One region of the Rossellomorea sp. RS05 genome, then DNA from elsewhere that is predicted to be linked to it. Evidence: riboswitches for the same ligand, from Rfam matches in the RefSeq annotation. Region 1 holds a riboswitch; each other region holds the start of a gene.
The links. A riboswitch is a leader RNA that binds a small molecule or an ion and turns the genes downstream of it on or off. The one in region 1 is predicted to bind cobalamin.
Positions count from the first base shown of each region.

Region 2: it holds a riboswitch for cobalamin, as region 1 does, so the genes downstream of both, ABJ225_RS11490 (hypothetical protein) here and ABJ225_RS04845 (ABC transporter substrate-binding protein) in region 1, are expected to answer to the same signal.
Region 3: it holds a riboswitch for cobalamin, as region 1 does, so the genes downstream of both, ABJ225_RS14525 (LPXTG cell wall anchor domain-containing protein) here and ABJ225_RS04845 (ABC transporter substrate-binding protein) in region 1, are expected to answer to the same signal.
Region 4: it holds a riboswitch for cobalamin, as region 1 does, so the genes downstream of both, ABJ225_RS01355 (ribonucleoside-diphosphate reductase subunit alpha) here and ABJ225_RS04845 (ABC transporter substrate-binding protein) in region 1, are expected to answer to the same signal.

Region 1 covers NZ_JBDKWY010000001.1:940,523-945,651, reverse strand. Annotated here, with positions in the region: gene ABJ225_RS04860 (phytoene desaturase family protein) at 1-1,321, shown strand, start outside; gene msrA (peptide-methionine (S)-S-oxide reductase MsrA) at 1,366-1,896, opposite strand; gene ABJ225_RS04850 (PadR family transcriptional regulator) at 1,925-2,479, opposite strand; cobalamin riboswitch at 2,647-2,828, shown strand; gene ABJ225_RS04845 (ABC transporter substrate-binding protein) at 2,934-3,884, shown strand; gene ABJ225_RS04840 (FecCD family ABC transporter permease) at 3,847-4,905, shown strand; gene ABJ225_RS04835 (adenosylcobinamide amidohydrolase) at 4,902-5,129, shown strand, end outside.
Region 2 covers NZ_JBDKWY010000003.1:334,655-339,783, forward strand. Annotated here, with positions in the region: gene ABJ225_RS11480 (biotin transporter BioY) at 1-372, opposite strand, end outside; gene ABJ225_RS11485 (ABC transporter substrate-binding protein) at 470-1,396, opposite strand; gene ABJ225_RS11490 (hypothetical protein) at 1,401-1,940, opposite strand; cobalamin riboswitch at 2,073-2,254, opposite strand; gene ABJ225_RS11495 (hypothetical protein) at 2,383-2,715, shown strand; gene ABJ225_RS11500 (YwqG family protein) at 2,967-3,779, opposite strand; gene ABJ225_RS11505 (DUF2584 domain-containing protein) at 3,866-4,108, opposite strand; gene ABJ225_RS11510 (alpha/beta hydrolase family protein) at 4,112-4,918, opposite strand; gene ABJ225_RS11515 (ABC transporter substrate-binding protein) at 5,045-5,129, shown strand, end outside.
Region 3 covers NZ_JBDKWY010000005.1:166,682-171,810, reverse strand. Annotated here, with positions in the region: gene ABJ225_RS14525 (LPXTG cell wall anchor domain-containing protein) at 1-1,161, opposite strand, end outside; cobalamin riboswitch at 1,323-1,516, opposite strand; gene ABJ225_RS14520 (VOC family protein) at 1,828-2,175, shown strand; gene ABJ225_RS14515 (hypothetical protein) at 2,269-2,412, shown strand; RNA gene ssrA (transfer-messenger RNA) at 2,496-2,859, opposite strand; gene smpB (SsrA-binding protein SmpB) at 2,985-3,458, opposite strand; gene rnr (ribonuclease R) at 3,560-5,129, opposite strand, start outside.
Region 4 covers NZ_JBDKWY010000001.1:241,633-246,761, forward strand. Annotated here, with positions in the region: gene gndA (NADP-dependent phosphogluconate dehydrogenase) at 1-1,233, shown strand, start outside; gene ABJ225_RS01350 (SurA N-terminal domain-containing protein) at 1,539-2,309, opposite strand; cobalamin riboswitch at 2,844-3,024, shown strand; gene ABJ225_RS01355 (ribonucleoside-diphosphate reductase subunit alpha) at 3,170-5,129, shown strand, end outside.

The DNA.
Region 1 (5,129 bases):
GGTCTTGGAGAAGGTGTTTTCCCATGCGGATCGTGATGTGCATGATTATATTGAAATCGTCAGGGTCGATCCGGGCTGGAGGACATTTTTTGAAGATGGGAAGGTCATCGATTTGTCAGCGGATCTGCCCACCCTGCTTGTTGAGATCAAAAAGCAGTCCCCTGATGATGCCCAGCAGCTGTTTCAATACCTCTCCTATGGCAGTAAGATGTATGAGTTAACAATGAAAAGCTTCTACAAAAAAAGCATCAGCGGTCTTCAGGATCTGCGGATGATGCACGGGGTGAAGGAACTTCTCCAGATGGATCCCATGAAGTCGATGGATGCCGCCACCCGCAAGTTCATCAAGGATAAACACCTGAGGCAGCTGTTCAATTTCTTGATCATGTATGTAGGGTCATCTCCGTACCAATCCCCTGCAATCATGTCTCAATTGACTCACGTTCAATTGGGGATCGGTGTTCATTACGTCAAAGGCGGGATGTATAAAATCGCAGAAGCGATGGAGAAACTTCTCGGTGAGCTTGGTGTCGACGTGAGGCTTCGTTGTGAGGTGGAGGATATCGTGACGACGGGTAGCCGAGCAGAGGGTGTACGGACGAAGCTTGGTGAGGTGGTTCCTGCAGATCTCGTCATATCCAATCTCGAGGCGATCCCAGCCTATCAGTCACTTCTCGGTGAGCTGCCTGAAGCGAAAACGGAAGTGGAGGAGCTGAGCAAGTATGCACCATCCGTATCCGGCCTGGTGATGCTCCTTGGCGTAGACAAGACGTATGACCATCTCTCTCATCATAACTTCTTCTTCAGTGAAGACCCGAAGAAAGAATTTCATCAGATCTTCGAAGAAAAGAAAATGGCGGATGATCCTACGGTCTATATCGGGATTTCCTCAAAAACGGATCCTTCTCAGGCACCTGTGGGAAAAGAGAATCTATTCATCCTCACACATGTACCTCCATTGAAAAAAGGAGAAGACTGGAGCCGGCATGAAGAAGCATACAGGGAAGTGATCCTGAACAAGCTGGAGCGCATGGGTGTAGAAGGGCTCAGGGAGCATATCGAGTTTGAATACACCTTTACACCGAATGATATTCAGAAGCTTTACGGGTCGAATGGCGGTTCGATCTATGGAACGGTGACGGATCGAAAATTAAATGGAGGCTTCAAGGTTCCGAATAAAAGCCGGATCTTGTCCAATGTATATTTTGTGGGGGGATCGACCCATCCAGGTGGAGGGGTCCCGATGGTTTCATTGTCAGGACAACTGACAGCAGAGCTGATCCTCGAGGAACAAGCGAAAGCCGGAAGAGCCACTGGATAATAAAATGCCGCGTGGATGTTTACACCCACGCGGCATTTTTGTGATCATTCTTTCCAGTTTTCCTCGATGAATTCGTCCCTTCCGGACTTGGCTCGGTCTTCCTTGTATTCATCGGGATTTGTTTTATAGAAGTCCTGGTGATAATCTTCAGCAGGATAAAAAGTGGAAGCAGGGAGAATCGCCGTCACGATGGGTTTTTTAAACCGGCCGCTTTCTTCGATCTCTTTTTTTGTGGCTTCTGCTGCAATCCGCTGATCTTCATCATGATAAAAGATGGCCGTGCGGTATTGGTCACCACGGTCCTGGAATTGACCGCCATCATCCGTTGGATCGATTTGTGGCCAATATAACTCCAGCAGCCGTTCGTATGGGAAGAGGTCGGGATCATATGTGATCTGAACCGCTTCATAGTGACCGCTGTTTCCTTCCTTCACTTCTTTGTAAGCCGGGTCCTTGACGTGCCCCCCCGTGTAGCCGGAAACGATTCCGTGTATACCCGGAAGCTCATCAAAAGGCTTCACCATGCACCAGAAGCATCCTCCTGCGAATGTTGCCAAATGTGTATGTGCACCCATCAATTCGTCCTCCAATTCATAGTAGTTGTCAAGATTTCGTATTTTCAGGAAGAGATTGAATCTCCTTTATCGCCCAGTCACACCAATCGACATACATTTGCGCGTACCTGATTCCATACTCCGCAGTCAAATATTCTCCAAACTGCTCATACCCGGGCTTTTTGCCTTGAAACGTCTGTTCCTTCCACTGCCCGGTCCCGGTGACCACCATTTCGTTATGCGCCTTCATCCGATGAAGGAGAGAGATGGCTTCTTCTTTTGAAATAACGTGAAAGGCAGAAGTCTTGATCAGGAACTCATCCTTGATCTTGGCTGGTTTGCTCTTGGTATGGATCATCCATTCGATCAGGTGGCGTTCTCCATCAGGGGTAATGGTGTATACCTTCTTATTGGGGCTGCCTTCCTGATAGACGATATCATGAGTGGTCAGATGTTCTTCTTCCATCTTCCCGAGTTCCTTGTAAACTTGGGAGTGGGTAGAGCTCCAATAGTAGATTTGTTGTGTTTTGAATGTATGGAACAGGTCATAGCCCGTCTGAGGTTGCTTGGCCAATAAACCGAGCAGTGCATATCGAATTGACATAAAAAAAACTCCTTATCATGTTGAAGCGCTGGGCCGATGAATCTCTCAATATGGTCCATTATATCATGAATGGATTCTCAAAGCCCTTAGAAGACGGCATTCGACATGCTGGATGTGAAAAAAGATTCACTATCCTTGTAAACTTGTGTATAATTCTGAGTGGATAATCTTACATAACGATCATGGGTGAGGCGCTTGACGCCTCATAATAGGGAAGCCGGTTCAACTCCGGCGCGGTCCCGCCACTGTAAATGGGTTTGCTCCTTCAACGCCACTGTTTCTGAGAAATGGGAAGGCGAGGGAGCGCATACTCATGAGCCAGGAGACCTGCCCATGTTCTGATCACACCGTCTACGCGGATAGAAGGGTGTACGGTGCTTGATGCATTTTACACTAACATCCCTGTTGCAGGGATGTTTTTCTTTCGCCTGGAACGAATAAGGAGGAGAAACGATTGAAACATTCAATCAAGATCGTATTAGCCCTGTTCCTAGCGCTTGGATTATTGACAGCATGTGGAACGACAGACAACAAAGCAGAGGAAAAAACCTCTGAAAAAAGCAGTGAATCAGCATCCAAACCCGTCACGGTAGAGGATGCACTCGGGGATGATATCACCCTTGAGAAAGCACCCGAAAAGATTGTCACCCTGATCCCAAGTAATACGGAGATCCTTTTTGAATTGGGGCTCGGAGACAGCGTCGTCGGAGTGACCGATTTTGATAACTATCCGGAAGAAGCGGCAGATATCGAGAAGATCGGTGGAATGGAATTCAACGTCGAGAAGATCGTAGGGATGAAACCGGACCTGGTCCTTGCCCATGAATCCACGGCTGTATCAGCAAAAGCCGGTCTTGATCAAATCAGGGATTCTGGTATTCCTGTATATGTCGTACGTGATGCGTCGAGCTTTGATAAAGTTTATACAACAATCGAGAATATCGGGAAGCTTGTCGGGAAGAATGAAGAGGCGGAAAAGGTCGTTTCAGACATGAAAGACGGGATCGACTCGATTAAAGAAAAAACCGCTTCTGTAAAAGAGAAGAAAAGCGTATATGTGGAAGTGTCCGGAGAGCCTGAAATCTATTCCACCGGGAAGAATACCTTTGTGGATGAAATGCTTGCGACCATCAATGCCGATAATGTAATGGGAGATCAAGAAGGCTGGATCAAAGTGAGTGAAGAAGACGTACTCGCAAAAAATCCTGACGTCATCATTACGACTTACGGTGAGCAAGCCGTCCAACAAGTCCTAGACCGCAGCGCATGGAAGGACGTACAAGCCGTCAAGGATAAAGAAGTGCATGATGTGAACACCGATCTTGTGACCCGTTCAGGTCCGAGGATCGTAGAAGGAGTAGAGGAAATTGCCAAAGCGGTCTATCCGGAGCTATTCAACGAATAAAATTTGGATCAGTTACGCTACGTCATTTTCATTCCTTATCATTTCTATTTTGGTCGCCATCTCGGTCGGTACAATCCGCGTCCCGTTCTTGGATATCATCCAGATCATCGGGGCGAAAATGGTTGGTCGTGATGTACCACCTGAGGTAGATCAGATGTTCATTAATATCGTTTATTCCATCAGGCTTCCAAGAGTCCTGCTGGCTCTGATTGTAGGAAGCTCCCTTGCTGTTGCGGGAGCTTCTTTTCAAGGTCTCTTGCGGAATCCCCTTGCCGATCCATACACTTTGGGCGTTTCTTCCGGAGCATCAGTGGGGGCAGTGGTCACGCTCTTTTTCCATTTGACAATCCCGTTCATCGGCCCATTCACCCTCCCATTTCTAAGCATCCTGTTTTCAATCGCGACCATCTTTATCGTCTTATGGTTTGCTCAAAAGGTCGAAAGGACGATGAAGGTGGAGACCATCATCCTCACGGGCATCATCTTCAGTTCGTTCCTGGGATCATTCATCTCCCTTATGATTGCTCTCACAGGGGAGGAATTGAGACAAATCATCGGATGGCTACTCGGAAGCGTGTCCATGAGAGGCTGGGAGTATGTGGGGATCGTTCTGCCATTCTTCGTGGTCGGCGTCCTTTTGCTGCTGCTCAATGCCAAAGAGTTGAACGGGATGAGTTTCGGGGAGGATCAGGCACGCTACATCGGGATTTCGGTCCAGAAAAGGAAGCTCTTGATCCTCATTTCCGGAAGCATCCTCACAGGGGCGGCTGTAGCCGTTTCCGGTACGATAGGGTTTGTCGGCTTGGTGGTGCCTCATTTCCTTCGCAGGATTGTCGGTCATGACCATGTTCATCTCCTACCATTATCCGTCCTTACGGGTGGAGGTTTCCTCGTGCTGGCTGATCTTGTATCGAGGACCATCATCGCCCCGACTGAGCTGCCGATCGGAGTCATCACTTCTCTTGTGGGGGCCCCGATATTTGCTTATATTCTTCTGAAGAAAAGGAGGGCGTCCATATGATGAAGGCAGACCGCGTATCGGTCGGATATGAAGGAAGAAAGGTCGTCGACGATATCAGCTTCTCCATCGGGGAATCAGAATTCTTTGGTATACTCGGCCCTAATGGTAGCGGTAAGACGACGCTATTGAAAGCCATGACGGGTCTTCTTCCGTTGCTGGACGGGAAAATCGAGATTGCCGGAAAATCCATCGATGCATACAACGCCAAGGAACTTGCCCGAACG
Region 2 (5,129 bases), on a different contig from region 1:
GGTCACGACCATCCCGACCAGATTGGCTACCATGGCCATGGGCAGGTTGAAAGAAGTTTTCTCCAGAATCAATCCTGTCACATAAGCCGCCGCGATGAAACCGAAGATGTACCCTCCCGTCGGCCCGACCAGGACATGGGCACCTCCGCTCATCCCTGCAAACACAGGGAGTCCGGCTGCCCCGATGGCTGTGTATCCGATGAGGGCAAACGCCCCGTAGCGGCTCCCAAGAATCGTCGCCGTCAATCCCACTGCCAACGTCTGCCCACTGATGGGCACGAGGGGCAGGGGAATCTCCATCTGCGCAAAGATTCCAGTGATCGCCGCAAACACCCCGCACTGAATAATCATTCTCAACCTGTCTCGATCCATTTACATGCACCCCTTAAAATATGTAAACTTAATTATATTATTAGTTTACATATCAAAAGCAAGTTTGAAAAGGCTTTCTTTTACACGATTATCAATTCTAGAAAAGGTCCGGATAAACAGCCTTGGCTGTGATTTCGACTGCCTCACCGATCCTCGGGCCCGGTCGGGACATGACATCGGAATCAAGATAGATGACCCGGTCACCCTTCACCGCATCGATGGTGTCCCAGCCGGTCCTGGATTTGATTTCATCTACTGGATTTTCCACATAGTTCACTGTAGTCAGGATGGTTGCCGGGTTCCGTTTGATGATTTCTTCTTCCCCGAGCTTCGGCCAGCCCTCCTGATCGGCAAATACATTATCCACACCAGCAGCCTGGAGAATCTCCTGTTGGAAGGTCGCGCTACCGGCCGTATAGATCTCAGGAGCTGGACTGATTTCAAAATAGACCTTTTCTTTTTCGTCAAGGGACTTGACCTTTTCGCCGACATCGGAGATTTGCTTCTTCATTCCTTCAATCACTTCGTTCCCCTTTTTTTGAGCCCCCATCACCTTTGCCACCTGTTCGATATCGCCGTAAACGTCGTCAAAGGTTTGAGCAGACTGGATGACGAAGACGGGAATGCCCGCATCCTCAAGCTGCTTGACTCCTGCTTCATCACCTGTTGTATAGGCAATCACCACGTCCGGATCCAGGGAAATCACTTTTTCCGTATTCACTGTCATAGAATCGGAGATGACCTCGAGATCCTCCACTTCCTTCGGATAATGATCGAATTCTGTCACCCCGACCACCTTATCCCCTGCTCCGACGGCATACAGGATCTCTGTATTGCTCGGCTGCAGGGAAACGACGGTCTCCGGTACCTTTTTGAATGTGACTTCTTCTCCCCGGTCATCCTTGACGCTATAGGCAGTAGACTTTTCTTCTTTTTTTGTTGATGCTGTTTCTTCCCCGGCTCCACATCCTGATAGAATGAGACCGATGCTGATGAACAATCCGATCCATGCTTGTTTTTTCATTTCACTATTCTCCCTTGCCTGATTTTGATCGTCCATAGGACTTGCTGATAAAAGGGATTTCTTTTACCCCTTCACCTTTATTCACATACACGGCCATGACGAACAGGACATTTGCCATCAGGTGCGCATATTTGAACAGCAGATTGTCCACTTTCTGTTCGAGGCTTACCTTATGTAGGGCCCTGACCGATTTCTTCGCTTCGCTCCTGCACGTATGAAGGACCGTCGCCGCGTAGCATCCCTGGGGAAGCAGGAACGTTCTGATTTCCTCTTCCACTTCGTTCACGTACGTGTCATACAGGTCGCTCAATCGCTGCAGATCCTGGAGGGAGATAGCCATCTCCCCCCGCACCGAACCATTCAGGTGATACGCCATCTCACAAAGATAAAGCAGATCTTCACGGACTCTCCCCTCTGTCAATGAAGAGGCCTGACCGATCCTCGTTGCCAGGGAATCCGTCCTGATTTCAAAGTCGACCGTCGACTGGGATTCCCTCATATACGGATAACAGATGTACCTGAAATCCTTTTTTCCCACGTTCATCCTCCCTTTCTTCTCTTTTAGTGAATCACCGATCGTAGCGGAAACGGGCATAAAAAAACCAGCCAAACGGCCGGCAATCATCATCAAAAAAGATGCATCAAGCCGCACCATCCCCTTAACTTCCGAAGAGCATAATACGATGGAAATCAGGCAGGTATCCTGGCTTGTGCATCCTCCTACTTCAAGGCACTTCCCGTTCATTGTTGAACAGTGGGTTTTCCCTTGGTTCGTCAGCACTTACAGTTGCGGAAACAGCTCCGGTTTTTCACCGGATTCCCTTTATGCGCGAGCGCACCTGATTTCTGCGAAGGTCTATTCACTTAAGGACCATTATACCATGTGAGCCCCCTTGGGGTGTTTCTATTTTTTCAGATCCCTCTCATGAACCCGTCCGGTTCTGAATAGGAATGAAAAGGACAAACAAACAAGAAGGGATGATGGCATGAAATGGTTGATCCCAATGAGCTTCGTTTTCCTGCTGCTGGCAGGCTGCGGAAGTGAAGAAAAGAGCTACGAGTTGTGTGGATACGGGGATATGCTGGTGTTGAACGGGAAAGGATATGTGCTGCTGCCTGTGAAGAAGACGCTCACCCTAGACGGGAAAGCAGGGGTGATCAAGGAGAAGATCGGGGATGAGTTCCACCCTGAAAAAGACTATACGGCGAATCACCTGAAGAAGGGAACGGATCTTTATTATGTGAAGGACCACAGCAACTACCTCATTGCCAAGACTTCTGATGAACGATACCTCCTCTACGAAGAGATTGAAAAATGAAGAACTCGATTAGTGTTTCTTATACCGCTTATGATTTCCGTGCAAGACTTCGCTTTCCGCGGGTAGCCCGTGAGCCTCATCGGCAGGCCTGCGGGGTCTCACATTAGCTACTCTCCCGCAGGAGTCTACATCTTGCACTCCAATCAACCACTGGAACCAATAAAATTCTTTTGTTCCAAAAAAGTTAAAAACCCGAATTCAATCGCCTGATCGTAGGCAAATGAATTCGGGTTTTCCTGTGCCGGCTCGTATTATGAACAATCCCAGTTATAGACCACATTGCCGAATTGTTTCTTCTTAAGATCTTCTTTTTTTATGAAGAAGTTGGCAATGCCGCAGTCGCCCCACATCATGTCCACTTCATCATCCGAGTCGATCTGAAGCAGCAGGAGTGCATGGTCTTGATCTTCATACTGACGCGGATCCTCCTGTGTGAAGCCCGGATATCCTCCGATCTTATGTCCGAAACCGCTCTGGGTTTCATAGAATTCATCCATGAGGGCGTCTGCCTCTTCACCATCATCGGTCATGGATTCAAACAGATCCCAGCTTTCCTTCCCGAACACCTTCTCGAAGCGGTAGTCGCCGGCGCTGATTGTTTCACTGGTCAATTCCGCCAGGACGGCACCTTCCTTCGTGGCAGGGAAATACACGTCATCGGGGATTTTCACGAAAGAAAAATCGGATATCAGCTCTTCTTTCGGCAGGAACGGCTCTTCTATAAATCTGATGCGGAAATCCTTTTGGTCCTGCTTCTGATCGATGTTCATTCCGTACAGATCATCATGTACCGAAATGAATATCTGCAGGAGTCCTGATTCGGGATAATCTTCGAGCTTCGGGAGCTGACCGAAATTGATCTGGGCCAACAGTTTCATCGGGTGCCCCTCCCCGTCCACAGGATACTCATCCGCCTTCGGGAAATATGGATCCCCGGCAATCTTACTATCATAAGGGCCGGTTTTCCCTTCTTTTATATGCAGATGGACAGACGGAATCTCCGTTCCATCAAGTGCTGTTCGGTAAGGGGCCAGCTTCGCTTGCAGGTTGACCGATTGTGCCACATTCATCTCCTCCTTGGAAAAAAAGCATCTTTTTCCCATCATACAGAAAGGATTCCTGTCTGTCATTGATGAACCTGCCGGCTACTTCAGTTTGTTGAGTTCAAAGAAAGCAGCCGGTACGTAATCGATGTTTCCCCGTCTTTCCAACGGAGTTCTTCGATTCGGCCGATGGCGTTCGGCTCGCTGTGTTTAGTCACCCTTACTTCAATGGGAATCTCCATCGGGTAGAGGCGGTACCCCTCTTTCACAAGCGTGAAGAGATTCTCTTCTTCTCTAATTTCGTTATTCTTCGTTACGATCATGGTGTTCAGTTCCATCGGCATGCCCATCGGTCATTCCCCCTCTTGTTTTTTCATCCACTCACACATTCCTGCAACGATTTCCTGATTCTTACGTGGCGGGAAATAATGCGTGTAGGCTTGATAATACTGTGTCTCAACGGTTTTCCCCATTTCCCTCAGCCCCGCTTCAAGGCGGTGCGCATGTTCGATGGAGACGTTCTGATCCTGTTCACCGTGAATGATCAGGACCGGTGCTTTCAGGCGATCAAGCTGGAAGAGCGGTGTCCTCCACTCATAACGCTCGGGTACTTTCTTCGGGGTCCCGCCGATGACGCGTTTCATCATGCGGCGCAGATCGACCCGCTCTTCGTATGTAAGGAACATGTCCGTTACTCCTCCCCAGGAGACGACGGAAGCAACATCAGACTGTTCGATGGCCGTCAGAAGGGCCATTACCCCGCCGCGGGAGAATCCGAACACATGGACCCCTCCTGTCACCCGAGGATGATCCCGCAGAAGTTCCACTCCAGATACGGCATCCTCGCGATCATCACCGGCAAAGTCCTCGCTTCCCTCTCCACCGAGGTTCCCCCGGTAATAAGGGGCAAAGACGATGAAGCCGTGGGAAGCAAACTGGCCGATCCTCGCTGGCCTCACTTTCCCCACTCCCTTGATTCCTCCCCTTAAGTACAGGAAGCCGGGGTACCCGCTGCCATTCGCTGGCTCCGCAAGCATCCCCTTCACCTTCAATCCGCCAGACATATACGTCAGCTCGTACATCCTGATCGAAGGATTCGGGGAAGGGAATTCATATTTTTGTATAATCGTCCCGTTTTTCATCATCTCTTCCTTTCCCATGGGTATTCACACATATTTTACCCCAAACATACAATGGTTTAGCAAATGAAAACCGTGCGTGACAGGTAAATTGTCGGTCATGCAGTAAAGGAGGAAACGGCTGTGAAAAAGTGGATACGGACCGGCATGGCAGTCGCCGGAATTGCTTTATTGACCTCAGGCTGCGGAAAACAGGCAGAACCCCTTGAGAAAGTACGTGTGGCAGAAGTCA
Region 3 (5,129 bases), on a different contig from region 1:
GGCCTGATCATTCAACTTCGCGTCGACTACCAAGGCGTTTCCTTCTCCATCCTTTGCCTCAGCCGTGACCGTGATCTCTGGCGTTGCAACAATCTCGCCATCTTTCACCCCTTTTATGGTAAGGGTCGGATCAGGCATGGGTGTCGGTGGTTCCGGCTCCAATGGTTTAGGGAATGAATAAAGCTTCCCCTCCCCTTTTAAGAATTTCTGATACGCAACGAGGGCCTGCAGGGCTTGCTCGGTCGCCATCCCGTTGGAATTGCCTGGACTGACATGCATAAATCCGCCATCCTCCGACTTGAAGCTCAGAAGGTGTGTGACGAGATTATTGGATCCTTTCGTGAATGCCTTTGACGTCGGATCAATCCCGTTCGACGTCAGGGCAATGATCACCTGGGAAGTGGCTTCACTTGAAGTCCCCCCGACAAATGGATCGTCAAATCCTCCGCTTGATTGCTGTTCTGCAGATAGAAATGAGAGCGCACCATCTACCGCTTTCTTCACATTCCCCTGGGATGTATAGGGTGCCAAGGCAATCAAGGCCATGGCCGTGATATCATAGCTCGGGCCCGACATGTATGCACTGAGGGACCAGCTTCCATCCTCATTCTGCTGCTTCAAAAGCTCATCAATCAGCTTTTGACGTGTCCACTTGGCATCTGATGGCACCTCGAACTGTTGGCTGTCCAACGCGATCAAGGCGAAGATCGGTCCGTTATTCCCTTGAAGGGTCATCGTGTCATTCCCTGGTGACACATCCTGACTGTTGTAGATCTTTTCAATCAAGTCTGTGCCGTTGACAGACAATGGATCCAAACCGATTGCCGCCGCCGCAATCACGTGGCGTTCAATATCGGTAATCTTAGCGTATCTCGATGGATTGATGACCTGGCTATCCACCGATTGACTGAAATGATTCTGATAATAGGCTTCCGGCACTGGATATCCCGCTGCCGCAAGTCCTATGGCTTCCCACTCACTACTTACACCGCTGTCCAGAATGTGATTCGCAGCACCTTCAATGGTTTTATTGATCTCAGCCAGCGAAACATCCGTACTCGTCGCTGCCTCTGCGTGTCCAGACGGAATCCCCGCAACCGGCACACCCAAAAACAACACAACGCTCAATACACTTGCCAACATTGCTTGAAGTATTCTCACTCACATATCCTCCCGTATCCCTTATCCCCTGTACTAGATAAATAATATGTATATAAAAAAGCCCTGCTCTTCCCGAAAGAAGAACAAGGCTTTGAAATCGACGTGCACATACTAACCCCATGCATACTGATCCACCTCGCTTCACCTTTTACCGGAAGGCTCCACCACTACACATACAGGCAGGTCTCCTGACTCATGATTCATCGCTCCCTTCCGCCTTCCCGGACTCTAACATCCAGTGGCATTTCAGAAAGATCGCTCATCACTTACAGTGGCCGGACCGCTCAGGATTCACACCTGATTCCCTTTTAATCAGCCCCGAACCCGAGGCTGAACCAATATGCATCTATGAAGTTATACTCCTCTCCATCTTAATGGAAACATTCGATCAATTCAATATACTGTTAATTGGAGGAATATCAGGAAATGGGGAAGGATGTTGATGGGTGGCGGGGTTTGTCGGGGTTTGTACCATTGAAAATTATTTTACCAATCTTTTTCCATGATGATGGCGGTCATCCCGATTTATATTAGCGCTCAGTGCGTCTCTTTTAAAAGTTCAATACCTATACCCTTAAATCATTTGAATATGATGGAAGGAGTTGTGAATCTTATACCGAAATAACCTAGTAATAGATTTTATATAGAAAGTGAGGACTCACAAAAATGATCAAAGGATTCGGAGGAGTCTTCTGGAAATCGCAAAACCCAGAGGCTTTAAAACAATGGTACAACAAGGTTTTAGGCTTGGATATCGGTGAATGGAACGGTGCAATCATAAAAATTGAAGGAAACAGTGAGACCATCTTCTCACTGTTTGACAACGAGGATGAGTATTTTCCGAAAGACCAACAGGTGATGGTGAACTTTCAGGTTCATGATATGGAAGAGGTACTCGCTCACATTGAGCGGGTCGGGGTCCCACTTGCGAAGGATAAGCAGAGCGGCGACTTTGGCCAGTTCGTTTGGATCAAGGACCCGGATGGGCGGCTGATCGAACTGTGGGAGAAATAGTCATTGAATAGCAAGAGGACTTGTTTCGACAAGTCCTTTTTTGTATGATTCAAGCCCTCATTCTTGGAGCATATTAGCAAGAGGGGCGATGGCATGAAGGATAAAAAGAGCAAATCAGAAAACCGATCTGCATTGGATAAGGAAAGACAAAATCAACACGACCGAAACAATGAAAATGCCAAGGCGAGCGCTGAACTGGAACCACGTGCTCCTCGTATCAACACGGATAACCTCTAAACACTAAAAAAGCCATCCCTGAAGGAAACCGGGATGGCTTGTGTTAACTATTTAAGACAAAATAAAACCACCAAATATGTATTTGGTGGAGACGGAGGGAGTCGAACCCTCGTCCAGAAATAACGGCACTTGTGCGTCTACGAGCGTAGTCGATATATTCGCGGTTTCGCTGCAGCTTATGCCTACCGACTGGCGTCCGTGCAGCTAGTCTGGTTAATCTCTTCCTTTGTCCTCAGACGGTGGACTCCGGCGTAGCCTACTAAGAGTGAGTCCCTTACCCTACCACATAGGCGATGGAGGGAGGAACAGCTAAAGCGCTATTACGCAGCTAGAGCTAGGTTATTGTTAGTTTTGCCAGTTATTATTGGCTTTGACGTTTTAACGTAGACGATCCCTACGGCTCGCAACCCAAGCTCGAACTATCCCTGTCGAATCCGTAACGTCCCCATATGAGGAAGAACGGGAAAGAATAAGTTCTCACTGGTTACTTATTCAATTGTTCTTATCGCAGTCAGTTTGCCCTGCGACACTATTTATTATAACAAACTGAGCGCCAAATGCAACTGGAAGGATCAGTAATTCCCTTTTTGCCTTTGGGCGAGCTCGCGCTGGATGGAGCGGTTGGCTTCCTTGCGCTTCAGATCTTCACGTTTGTCATATTTCTTCTTACCGCGTGCAAGACCGATGAGGAGCTTGGCGACGCCGTTTTTGATGTACAGCTTCAGCGGGACGAGTGAATATCCTGCTTCTTTCGTTTCACCGATGAGCTTATTGATCTGCCTGCGGTGAAGGAGGAGCTTCCTCGTGCGGAGCGGATCATGATTGTACCGGTTCCCCTGCTCGTAAGGCGATACGTGCATGTTGTAGACGTATACTTCTCCGTTTCGGATGCGGGCGAAGGAATCCTTCAAGTTGACGCGACCGCCGCGGATCGATTTGATTTCCGTCCCCTGGAGGACGATGCCTGCTTCGAACGTCTCTTCGACGGCGAAGTCATGGCGGGCTTTTTTATTCTGGGCAATGAGCTTGCCTTCTCCCTTTGGCATGTGAATCCCTCTCTCTCTTTCTGTGGTGCCATTATCTCATAAATACACCAGTATGGGTAGGATGAAACAGGAGCACGGGTGGATTCCCATGCTCCTTATGCTTACTTTTTCTTTTTGCGTTTGCTTTTTGGAGCATTGTCGAAGAACTTTTTGTTCTTCTTTTTCTTCTTATTGTTCTTCGGCGGGCGTGTGGACCATTCGCCGCCTTCTTTTTTGTCTTTATCAGCAGGCTTTTTGCCCGGCTTGCTTGTCGGTTTACCTTTACGTTCCGGTCGGAATGAGCGGGCTTTGTCGTCGCGGCGACGGGTGCCTTTCATGCCGACGATCTCGAAGTCGATGGCGCGTTCGTCCTTGTTGACGTTCACGACGCGTACGGTAATCTCATCACCGATGCGGTAGACGTTTGCCGTACGCTCTCCGATCATGGCCAGCTGACGCTCGTCGAACCGGTAATAGTCGTCGGTCATGTAGCTCACGTGGACAAGACCCTCGATTGTATTCGGAAGCTCAACGAACAGTCCGAAGTTAGTGACGGAGCTGATGATCCCGTCGTACTCTTCCCCGACCTTGTCTTCCATGTACTCTGCTTTCTTCAGCTCATCCGTCTCACGCTCAGCATCGACGGCACGGCGTTCGCGGCTGGAGGTATGCTGGGCGATGTTCCCCATCTGTGCTCCCCATTTGTCGCGCGTCGCTTGGTCGACCTTTCCTTCAATCAAGTATGTCCTGATCAATCGGTGGACGATCAGATCCGGATAACGGCGGATCGGCGAGGTAAAGTGGGTATAGAACTCCGTTGCCAGCCCGAAGTGACCAAGGCTTTCCGGATCGTACTTCGCCTGTTGCATGGAGCGCAGCATCATCGTGGAGACGACCATCTCCTCCGCTTTCCCCTGGACATCATCGATGATTTCCTGGAGGGCACGAGGATGGATCGAATTTGCCGAGCCTTTCACGATGAGTCCGAAGTTCGTGATGAACTCGAAGAAGCGCATTAGCTTATCTTCCTTCGGATCTTCATGGATACGATAGATGAACGGTACTTCCATCCAGTGGAAGTGTTCTGCGACGGTTTCATTCGCTGCCAGCATGAATTCCTCGATGAGCTTCTCGGCAACGGAACGCTCGCGCATGACGACTTCCGTCGGCTCGCCTTCTTCGTTCACGAGCACCTTCGCTTCTTTGAAATCGAAGTCGATGGCACCGCGCTTCTCACGCTTCGTGCGAAGGATCTGAGCAAGTTTCTCCATGTCCTCAAACATCGGGACGAGTGGCTCGTACTTGCTTCTCAGCTCTTCATCTTTGTCCACAAGGATCTTGTTGACGTCTGAGTAGGTCATCCGCTCAGCAGTCTTGATCACACTCTGGAAGATCTCATGCTTCACGACTTCCCCGCTCGGTGTGATCTCCATATCACATGAAAGAGTCAGGCGGTCGACTTTCGGGTTCAGTGAACAGATACCGTTCGACAGTCGGTGAGGGATCATCGGGATAACCCGGTCCACGAGGTAGACGGATGTACCGCGGTCGAATGCTTCCTCATCGATCGGTGAGCTTTCTTTCACATAGTAGGTAACATCGGCGATATGTACGCCGAGCTTGTAGTTTCCGTTGTCGAGCTTCGTGACCGTGACGGCATCATCGAGGTCCTTTGCGTCGGCCCCGTCAATG
Region 4 (5,129 bases), 700 kb from region 1:
ATTGACTCCCTTGAAGTGCCAAGGAAAATCATGATGATGGTACCGGCAGGGAAGATCACGGATCTTGCCATTGAATCCATCCTTCCGCACCTGGATAAAGGGGATATCCTCATCGACGGAGGAAATACATACTTCGAAGATACGGTGAGACGCAATAAGGAGCTAGCTGAGCGTGGAATCAACTTCATTGGGGCCGGAGTATCCGGTGGAGAAGAAGGGGCCCTATACGGACCTGCAATCATGCCTAGCGGGCAGAAGGAAGCCTATGACCTCGTGGAGCCATTCCTCACGAGCATTGCAGCGAAAGTAAAAGGAGATGCATGCAGCACCTATATCGGTCCCGATGGTTCCGGTCACTATGTGAAGATGGTGCATAACGGAATTGAATACAGCGATATGCAGTTGATCTGTGAAGCCTACTATTTGATGAAGAATGTTCTTGGACTGAGCGCACAGGAGCTTCATGAAACTTTCAAGGAATGGAATGAAGGTGAACTTGACAGTTACCTCATCGAGATCACGGCCGATATCTTCACTAAGATCGATGAAGAGACAGGAGAACCTCTCGTTGAAAAGATTCTCGATACAGCTGGCCAGAAGGGAACCGGTAAATGGACAAGTGTAAGTGCACTTGATCTTGGCGTACCGCTTTCCATTATCACGGAATCCGTTTTTGCACGGTTCATCTCGGCCATGAAGGACGAGCGTGTGAAAGCGAGTAAGATCCTGAAGGGGCCAAAAAACCAAACCTTCTCAGACAACAAGGAAGAATTCATCGAGAGCATCCGTAAAGCTCTTTATCTGAGCAAGATCTGTTCTTATGCACAAGGCTTCGCCCAGCTTCAAGTTGCTTCAAAGGAATATGGTTGGAATCTGAAACTCGGTGAACTGGCGAAAATCTTCAGAGGGGGATGCATCATCCGCGCTGGATTCCTCGAAGAAATCATGAATGCCTATGACCGTGATGGCGAGCTTTCAAATCTTCTCCTTGATGATTACTTCAAAGGTATCGTTGAAGGCTACCAGGAAGATGCACGTGAAGTCGTGGCGACAGCGATCAAGCTTGGAGTGCCTGTACCTGGACTTGCCAGTGCCCTCGCCTATTACGACAGCTACCGTTCTGAATCGCTCCCTGCGAACCTTCTGCAGGCACAAAGGGACTACTTTGGTGCCCACACGTATCAGCGGAAAGATAAAGAAGGTGTCTTCCACACTGACTGGCTGAGAAAATAATAGGAAAAACAAGCCTGGCATCGACGCCAGGCTTGTTTTGTTATTCTTCACTTAAAGATGAGTCTTTGCTTTTATGCTTTTTCTTTTCATCATGGAGTTCTTTTTTTTAGTCATCCAAAGGAATTGAGTCGACTGTCTGTTCCTTTTCACGGTCCAGGTTCTCACGGTTTTCACCCGTCTGTTCTGGTTGGTCGTTCTTATTTTTCTCCACGTCAGTTCCTCCTTTCCGTCTTGGTAGTTCAATACCCTCAACGTTCAGTGGGAAACATAAAAAAAGGACATCCGTCGGGATGTCCTTTTTGAAATTAGATTTTCACGTCGACTTTTGCATTTTTCTTGAGATCTTCCACGTGCTTCACAAGCTGTTCTTGTTTCTTTTGCTGTTCAAGCTGTGATTTGAGCTGAGGCTCGACATCTTCAAGTTTTGGTGCATCTTTTGAATCTTGGCCGCTTTGGCTCGCGTACTGTTCGTACATTTTCTTCACTTCATCGTCTGTTACTTTTTCGGTCTTGATTTCTTTATCGACATATTTTGTATATTTGATGTTTTCGGCAATTTGATTTTTCAGTTCATCCATGGTGAATCCGGCATCTTTCATGGCCGCATTGAACTTTTTATCATCTTCGTATTGCTTTTTGACTTCTTCGAGCTGCTTGTCCACTTCGTCATCTGAAGCTTTGTACCCTTTTTTATCCGCTTGTTGAAGCAGAAGGGTCTGTCCTACAAGACTGTCAATCGTTTGTTCTTTGATCTGCTTGGCAGCATCCTTAGAGGTTGGATCCTGACCCATTTGCTGATATTGCATTTGAGAAGAAGAAAGTACGTTGTTGTAATCTTCCCCTTTGATTTTCTCATCATTTACGATGGCGACGACTTTATCGTTGTCGACTTTCTGCTTGTCCATCTTTTTTTGCATTTCTTTCATTTGTTTCGCTTGTTCTTCCTCGCTTTTTGCCTGTTCGGAGGATTTTTTACTATCATCGGATTTTTTTGCACTATCGTCATTAGCCCCGCAAGCTGCGAGCAGCAGTACGGTCATAGCCGCTAAAAGGATCGTGAGTAAACGTTTATTCATAGTGATCTCCTTTCGAAACTGGGTTTCAAGCTTCTAAATGGCATTTTAAAGGATTCCTCAAGAAAAAGAAAGTATTTGGGGGGATTAATTTCCTTGTAATTCCCTTGAAATAGAAGAGAAGTCTTGAAAAGTGCGGGTTTATCACAAGGGAAGCGTGTGACGGCCAGGTGAATGAAACATAACTGTAAGGAATTCAGGGTAAAAAAGGAGCCGCTGCAGATGGGGGTACCATCTCAACGGCTCAAAATAATAGGGGACCTAAGAATACGGTCAAAACAACCTTCTATTGCATCATAAAGGGATAACAGCATTTCCTCAAGGGAAGTCTGGCGTCATGTGGACCGATATGGATGGATTACACGCTGTCTTGTTCCACTCTTCTGTGGAATTTAACGAATAAAATAATTGTAGGCATAAATTCATCTTGCTTTCATTCTTTTCATTTGAGCTTCTCTGTTGTAAAATGTAGAAAGTTGGTTTAATATAAAAGACGCAACATATTGTGTTTTGTTTAAACTTCATAACAATATATTGTTTATAACCTATGATTGTGGTGTCGGATATCGACTTAAAAGGGAACCCGGTGAAATTCCGGGACTGTCCCCGCAACTGTAAGTGCAAACGAAAGAAGGAATGCCACTGTCCATCGGACGGGAAGGCCTTCGAGTAGGCAAAAAGCACAAGTCAGGAGACCTGCCAAGATCAGTACGTGTTATCTTCTTCGGGAATTGGGAGGATAGGCGAGGATTACCTTCGGCGTAGTATGCCTTGTGAATCTATCGTTTATGACTGCCCATCCTATCTTAATAGGATGGGCTTTTTTTATCCTCTCCCGACTAATTAAAGGGAGGAATACTAATATGACATCAACCATTAACGGAACAACGGCATCCCATAGAGCGGAACGTCTACTAAACGGGCTTCGGGAAAGCCACGAATCATTGAACTGGGAGGAATACACTCAAAAGGTATCACTGTATACAGAAGATCAGCCGGGAGTGGAAGAAAAACAGCTTCTTCAGTTCTTGATCCTGTCGGCTGTTGAGCGGATCTCATCCAATGAACCTGATTGGACGTACGTGGCAGCATCGCTTTATCTGAAGAATCTTTATGCCATCAGCTCAAATGCAAGGGGCATGGAGCTATATAAAGGCCTGCATGAACTTATCGGGACACTCACAGAGAAGAATTTGTACTCTCCAACATTACTGAATGCCTACAGCAAGGAGGAGGTGGATCATCTCGAGGGTCTCATCCGTCCTGAACGGGATGAACTGTTCACTTACATAGGAATTGTCACGCTGTCAGAGCGTTATCTCACAAAGGACCATGCAGGAGTCCTATATGAACTTCCGCAGGAGCGATTCATGATCATTGCCATGACGCTACTGATGAATGAGCCGAAAGAACACAGGCTCATGCTCGTGGAGGAAGCGTATTGGGCGCTTTCAAACCTATATATGACCGTGGCGACCCCTACGTTCGCCAATGCAGGCAAGAGTTACGGACAGCTCTCGAGCTGCTTCATCGATACGGTGGAAGACGATCTGCGCAGCATCTACGACAGCAATACCGACGTGTCCACATTGAGCAAGAACGGAGGCGGGCTCGGTATCTATATGGGGAAAGTAAGAAGTCGCGGAAGTGATATCAAAGGATTCAAGGGGGTCAGCTCCGGTGTAATCCCGTGGATGAAGCAGCTGAACAATACGGCTGTCTCCGTGGATCAGCTCGGTCAGCGCCAGGGAGCCATCGCCGTCTATCTGGATGTGTGGCACAAAGATATTTTCTCCTTCCTTGATACGCGGCTGAACAACGGGGATGAGCGTCTTCGTACCCATGACCTGTTCACCGGCGTCTGTCTCCCTGACCTCTTCATGGAGCAGGTTGAAAACCGTGGAAACTGGTATCTATTCGATCCCCATGAAGTCAAGACCATCATGGGCTATGCCCTTGAAGATCACTTCGATGAGGAAAAAGGATCCGGTTCATTCCGCGAAAAGTACTGGGAATGTGTTAACGAACCGGCTTTGTCCAAGGAAATCATCCCGGCGATCGATATCTTCAAGCGGATCATGATCTCCCAACTTGAAACAGGAACGCCGTACATGTTCTATCGCGACAGTGTGAACCGTCAAAATGCGAATAGTCATAAGGGCATGATCTACTGCAGCAATCTTTGCACGGAAATCGCTCAAAACATGAGCCCGACAGTGATGGAAGAAGAAGTAGTCAAGGATGGGAAGATCATTACCTATAAAAATCCTGGAGACTATGTGGTGTGCAACCTGGCATCCGTGTCCCTCGCAAGGACGGTACGGGACGGTCAGATGGAGCGCGTCGTCACCATCGGTGTGAGGCTCCTGGACAATGTCATTGATTTGAACGATATCCCGGTCCTGCAGGCTCAGCTGACGAATGCCCGGTACAGGGGAATCGGACTCGGTACCTTCGGATGGCATCATCTCCTTGCCCTTGAAGGGATCAAATGGGAGAGCGATGAGGCAGTATCTTACTGTGATCATTTATATGAAGACATCGCCTACTTCACAATTAAGGCAAGTCAAAAGCTCGCGGAAGAAAAAGGGGCGTATCCTTACTTCCCGGGATCCGCTTGGGATACTGGAGCCTACTTCACGAATAAGGGATATGAAGGCGAGAGATGGTTGGACCTTAAAGACCAAGTAGCAAGCAAGGGGATCCGCAATGGGTATCTGATGGCTGTGGCCCCGAACTCTTCGACTTCCATCATTGCCGGTTCGACGGCAAGTATCGATCCACTCTTCAGACTGGAATATTCCGAAGAGAAGAAAGACTACA